One region of the Flavonifractor sp. An9 genome, then DNA from elsewhere that is predicted to be linked to it. Evidence: predicted binding sites of a transcription regulator. Region 1 holds the regulator's gene; the other holds the start of a gene.
What was found. Region 1 encodes NrdR, which represses ribonucleotide reductase genes. Its sites were predicted from a motif close to CACNANATNTNGTG; they were not measured.
Positions count from the first base shown of each region.

Region 2: B5G40_RS00495 (anaerobic ribonucleoside triphosphate reductase) is a predicted target of NrdR. The motif match lies at 1,829-1,842, and genes of this name have one in related genera.

Region 1 covers NZ_NFHC01000009.1:83,988-87,194, reverse strand. The annotation lists gene B5G40_RS07955 (DUF421 domain-containing protein) at 1-652, shown strand, start outside; gene B5G40_RS07950 (DUF4363 family protein) at 649-1,029, shown strand; gene nrdR (transcriptional regulator NrdR) at 1,072-1,527, opposite strand; gene B5G40_RS17465 (hypothetical protein) at 1,705-1,833, shown strand; tRNA gene B5G40_RS07940 (tRNA-Gln) at 1,954-2,027, shown strand; gene B5G40_RS07935 (hypothetical protein) at 2,148-2,357, shown strand; gene acpP (acyl carrier protein) at 2,607-2,837, shown strand; gene accB (acetyl-CoA carboxylase biotin carboxyl carrier protein) at 2,894-3,207, shown strand, end outside.
Region 2 covers NZ_NFHC01000001.1:99,061-102,267, reverse strand. The annotation lists gene B5G40_RS00495 (anaerobic ribonucleoside triphosphate reductase) at 1-1,769, opposite strand, end outside; gene B5G40_RS00490 (homocysteine S-methyltransferase family protein) at 1,992-3,207, opposite strand, start outside.

The sequences.
Region 1 (3,207 bases):
TCTTTATGCCTTTATTATTGCCGGTATCCGGCTGATGGGCAAGCGGCAGGTGGGTGAGCTGGAGCCCTCCGAGCTGGTGTTGGCCCTGCTCATCGCCGATCTGGCTGCCGTTCCCATGCAGGACTTCGGTATTCCCCTGCTCACCGGCCTCATCCCCATCCTCACCCTGCTGTGCATCACCATGGCCCTGTCGGTGCTCACCATGAAGAGCATCAAATTCCGGGCGGTGCTCTGCGGCCGTCCCAGCATCATCGTGGAAAACGGGAAACTGCGCCAGGGCGAGATGAAGCGCAACCGCTTCACTTTGGATGAACTGATGGAGGAACTGCGGATGAAGGGGGTTACCGACCTTTCCACCGTCAAGTATGCCATTCTGGAGACCAACGGCCAGCTGTCCGTTCTCCCCTTCGCCGCCCAGAAGCCGCCCACCGCTCAGGACCTGGACCTCCATCTGCCGGAGCCGGGGCTGCCGGTGGTACTCATCAACGATGGCCGGCTTATGAGCCGGGCCCTCCATCGCCGGGGTCTGGACGAGACATGGCTGGACAAACAGCTGAAGGAGCACCACATTAACCATATTCAGGACGTGTTCCTGCTGACAGTGGATGAGACCAACAAGGTCTGCGTCATTGAAAAGGAGGCGGTCCGGTGAAGCGGCTGTGGATCGCCCTGGCACTGCTGGCTGCCCTGCTGTGCGGCACCCTGCTCCATACCTGGTCCCTGCGGGGCTTTACCCAGGGTCTGTCCGACGCTCTGGATGAAGCTCAGACCCTGGCCCGGGCCGACCGCTGGGAGGAAGCCCGTTCCCTGACGGAAGAGGCCCTGCAAACCTGGCGGGGACGGGATGTGTATCTCCACGTCCTGCTCCGCCACGCCGACACCGACCAGATCTACGCCGGCTTCCAGGAGACCCTGGCCCTGCTGGAAAGCCGTGAATACGGCGAATATGCCGCCGCCAACGCCCGACTGGTCACCCAGATCGAACTGCTCAGCGAGGCGGAACAGCTCACCTTAAAAAATGTCTTTTAAACGAAAGGGGGGCGCATCTGCCGCGCCCCCCTGCAATCTCTCTTACTTCTCCGCCAGAAGCTTGTTCAGTTCCTCCATAAAGGTGCTGATGTCCTTAAACTGACGGTAGACCGAAGCGAAACGGACATAGGCCACCTCGTCCACCTTTTTCAGCCGCTCCATCACCAATTCGCCAATGCGGGCGGAGGGGATCTCCCGGTCCATGTCGTTTTGCAGGACCTGTTCAATCTCATTGGCCATATCTTCCAGGGTGGCAAAAGCCACCGGCCGTTTTTCACAGGCCCGAATCATGCCGTTGAGCAGCTTGGTCTTGTCAAAGGTCTGACGGCTGCCGTCCTTTTTGATTACCATCAGGGGCAGACTCTCCATGGTCTCATAAGTGGTAAAACGCTTATGGCAGGCCAGACATTCCCGGCGGCGGCGGATGCTGGACCCTTCGTCGGATGGACGGGAGTCCACGACCTTGCTCTCCGGGTGAGAACAAAACGGACATCTCACAGCGGCAGTCCTCCTTTGAAACACAGCTCCAGGCCAGGCCCAGGCAAAATATAGTAGCTTCTGTCGTGTTATTATACCATACTTTGTTGCCCGTTGGTATCCCTGAAATGAGAAAGTTTTTGTATAAATCAGGAAACACCGGGGCAAGCTAGGAACGGTGAAAGCGAGGTGAGCACCATGCAGAACCAGCATAACGAGCAGAAGAAATCCAGAAACCAGAATCCCGCTCCCCAGGACTGCAAGCATCCCCAGAGCAAGAAGCAGGAGCAGCCCCAGGATAAGACCGGTGATCCCAACCGTCATTGACCCCTTTTTCGTGGGCCGGAATATCCGGCCCACAATTTTTTATTTTTTTCATTTTTCCTCTTGACATTTCTCTGTAGTTTGCTATAATAACACCTGCGCTCACGAGAGCGGCAAACAAATAGCGGGATTGTGTAAGGGTAGCACAGCAGACTCTGACTCTGTATGTGAGGGTTCGAATCCTTCTCCCGCTGCCAAAGCGAGACAACTTCGGTTGTCTCGCTTTTTTCTTTTTCGGTACCTCCCGTCCCCACCCTGCGTATACTGGGCTGTGGGGGGCAAAGGCCCGTCACGATTTTGATTGGGGGTACTTCATCATGTGTTGTAACAACCGGAATCGCTGCTGCCGCTGCGGCGCCTCTGAGAACAACAGGACCACTTCCAGTGACCTGTTCTCCGGCCTGACCCTGTCCGACCTGTCCGGCACCGCCGGCGGCCGTCAGGTCTATCTCACCATCCCGGCTTTCCTGTGGGCTGCCGATCAGGAGGAGGAGGACACCTCCTGCGGCTGCTGTCGCTGCTGCTGAGCCCCACGCCGCCCCCTCCAGGGCGGCTACTTACCCCCAACCCCCGCCCTGCGATCCAATCGCAGGGCGCTTTTTTTGCGCTTTTTTCGTGAATTTGAACAGTTCTGAAGATTATCCTCTGGAGTTTCCAAAAAAAGTCTTGACAAATCACTTCCGCCTGCTAAAATATGCTTAAATTATTTTATTTAAAAATTTTTAAGTAAAATGATTTAACTAAAATTTTTGAATTGTTTTGTGAGGAGCATTACCATGGATTTCGAGAAGATTAAGGATATCATTGTGGAGACCCTGAGCTGCGACGCCGACAAGGTGACCCCCGACGCCCGCCTGGCCGAGGACCTGGAGGCCGATTCCCTGGCTGCCGTGGAGCTGTCCATGGCTCTGGAGGAGGCCTTCGGCGTGACCATCGCCGACGAGGACCTGCCCAACATGAAAACCGTGGGCGACCTGATGAAGTACATCGAGGATCACGCTGAGTAAGAGGAAGAAAACGGGCATCGGTGCAAACCGATGCCTTTTTTCCGAAAGGAGCCGCTATGACCAACCAAGAGATTTTTGAGCTGATGGCCCGCTTTGACCAGAGCGGCATCACCACCTTCAAGCTGAATACCAAGGACTTTACCCTGGAGCTGGGCAAAGGCGGCAGCGCTGCCGTTCCCGCCGCTCCCGTGGGCGCACCCGCACCTGCCGCTGCTGCGCTCACCCCGGCGGCTCAGCCCGATGGTCCCTGCATCACCGCCCCCCTGGTGGGCACCTTCTATGCCGCCTCCGCTCCCGACGCCGAGCCCTTCGTCAAGGTGGGCGACAAGGTGAAGAAGGGCCAGACCGTCTGCCTCATGGAGGCCATGAA
Region 2 (3,207 bases), on a different contig from region 1:
GAGATGATCTCCATACCCAGCACCCGGGCCTTCTCGCTCTCGCCGTGGTGGACGCCGATGAGGGCCTTCAGGGTCTCGGCCAGACCGATGAAACCTACGGACAGGGTGCCGTGCTTCAGGACCTCCCGTACCTCGTCGTTCCAGTCCAGCTTCTCGCTGTCCAGCCACACCCCCTGGCCCATGAGGAAGGGGAAGTTGTAGACGTGCTTGCGGCACTGGATCTCAAACCGCTCCAGCAGCTGGTCCACACACAGGTCCATCATTCGGTCCAGGGACTCGAAGAAGGTGTTGATGTCCCCCCGGGCCTTGATGGCCAACCGGGGCAGGTTGATGGTGGTGAAGGACAGGTTGCCCCGGCCATTGCAGATCTCCCGCTCGGGGTCGTATACGTTGCCGATGACCCGGGTGCGGCAGCCCATGTAGGCGATCTCGGTCTCGGGATGGCCGGGCTTATAGTACTGCAGGTTAAAAGGAGCGTCGATGAAGGAGAAATTGGGGAACAGCCGCTTGGCGGAGCACCGCATGGCCAGCTGAAACAGGTCATAGTTGGGTTCACCGGGGTTGTAGTTGACCCCTTCCTTCACCCGGAAGATCTGGATGGGGAAAATGGGCGTCTCGCCGCCGCCCAGGCCGGCTTCGGTGGCCAGCATGACGTTCTTCATCACCATACGGCCTTCGGGGGAAGTATCCATGCCGTAGTTGATGGAGGAGAAGGGAGTCTGGGCACCAGCCCGGGAGTGCATGGTGTTCAGGTTGTGGATCAGGGCCTCCATGGCCTGATAGGTGGCCCGGTCGGTCTCCTTTACCGCCCGCTGCTGGGCAAACTTCTGGGCCTTCTCCACAGTGGCCTCGTCTCCGAACTTGGGCACCAAAGCCGCCCGCTCGGCAGCAAAGTACTCCCCACTGCCCGCCAGAATGGGGCACAGGCCGGTCTTCTTTTCCAGATCGGCCATAACAGCCTTCAGCTCCTGCTCGGGGTCGCTCTCGTCCTCCAGCAGCATGAGGGCCCGGGCCAGGTTCTGGCGGTACAGCCGCTTGAAGGTCTTGCGGACGCCGTCAGCCATGCCGTAGTCGAAGTTCACCACGCTCTGGCCTCCGTGCTGATCGTTCTGATTGGACTGGATGGCGATGCAGCAGAGAGCTGCGTAGGAGGCAATGTCGTTGGGCTCCCGCAGGGTGCCGTGCCCGGTGGAGAAGCCCCTTTCAAACAGCTTCTTGATGTCGATCTGACAGCAGGTGGTGGTGAGTGTCAGGAAGTCCAGATCGTGGATGTGGATATCACCCTCCCGGTGGGCCCGGGCGTGGTCGGGATTGAGGACGAACATATCGTAGAACTGCTTGGCGCCCTCGGAGCCGAACTTGAGCATGGAGCCCATGGCGGTATCCCCGTCAATATTGGCGTTCTCCCGCTTGATGTCCGAGTCCTTGGCGGCGGAGAAGGTGATGTCCTCGTAGGTTTTCATCAGCCGGGTATTCATCTCCCGGGCCCGGCTGCGTTCCTCCCGGTACAGGATGTAGGCCCGGGCAGTCTGGATGTAGCCGTTGTCCATCAGTACCCGCTCCACCAGATCCTGAATATGCTCCACGCCGGGCTGCTTCTCCCCCTCCACCTCCAGGATGGAGAGGACCTCGTCGGCCAGCCGTCTGGCCTCGGCCTCCTTGCCCGGCTTGTAGGTTGCCCGGAAGGCCTTGTCTATGGCGCCGGCGATTTTGTCCTCGTTGAACTCCGCCAGCCGGCCGTCCCGTTTTCTGATTTTGGTGAGTGTCATTGCGATCCGTTCCTTTCCCGCTCCACTGTTGCAGGCGATTACCGCCCGTTATATTTCGACACAATATCTTGTGTTTTGGTTCTTTGCACAACATCTATGATACAGTATCTTGATATGCGCCGTCAAGGCGCAAAACAAAAAGCCCGTCCCAAAAAGGGGACGCGCTTTTTGTCTGTTTCGCTGATTTTATTTTTGGGCCCAACGACCCGTTGACAGGGCCTCTTACAGCAGCACCAGGCCGTACCGGCCTGCCATCTCCCGGAGGAACTCCTCCTCCAGATCCCCGGTACCGTCCCAGAAAGCCCGACCCTGATAGAGCCGCAGGGCTTTCTCCAGCAGCTCGGGTACGTCGGACCACAGGCAGAGGGCGTCCTTCACCACATACTGATTCTCGGCAAAGATGTCCAGGTCGTCTTCCTCCAGGATGGCAATCTTCAGTGCACCCTGGGGGGACTCCTCCTCGGCCTCCAGGATGTCCTCCATCAGGTCGGGGGTACACTCGATGGTCTCACCCACATCTACATCGGGGGTAATGAACCGGGCCTCCTTCTCGCTGGCGCAGGGGATCACATCGGGGTCCCGCTCCACCGGACGGAAGGCGGAAAAGTCCACCTGAGCCATGGCCCGTGCCACTGCCTCCAGATGCTCCGGCCCCGCCCCGCAGCATCCTCCGAACATACGGGCTCCAGCAGCGGCGTATTGGGGTACAAAGCCTGCCAGCTCCTCCGGGGTACAGCAGACCCCGGGCAGCCCGGCAGAGGGCTTTGCAATCAGGGGTACGGAGGCATAGGGTGTCAGCCGCTCCAGCTGCTCCGCCGTATCCTCGGGGCTGGTGCAGTTGAGGCCGAAAGCAGACACCCCCATGCCCTGCATAACGATGAGACCGGCCAGCACATCGGTGCCGCCGGGGGTGCGGCCCTCATCGTCGCAGGTGAAGGATACCCACACCGGCTTGTCCGATACGCTTTTGCAAGCCAGCACCGCCGCCCGGGCCTGAGCCATGTCGGTCATAGTCTCCAGGAAAAACAGGTCCACCCCGGCAGCTTCCAGAGCGGCGGCCTGCTCGGTGTAGACCGCCACCAACTCCTCAAAGCTGCTCTCGCCAAAGGGCACCAGCGTCAGCCCGGCGGGGGCCATGTCACCCGCCACCAGTACGCCGTCGCCTGCAGCCTGCCGGGTGAGCTCCACCAACCGCTGGTTGTATTCTCTTACCTGTCCCATGATGCCCCTGCGCTCCAGGCTGGCCCGGTTGGCCCCAAAGGTGGGGGCCAGCAGAATACGGCTGCCCGCCTGCACATAGCGCCGCTGTACCTCCAGCAGAGCCTGGGGATGCTCCAGCACCCACTGCTCGGTGCAGGCTCCGTCGGGCATACCCAACCGGCGCAACTCGGTTCCGGTAGCGCCGTCCATCAGAATGGGCATGGATAAGGGAATGGTG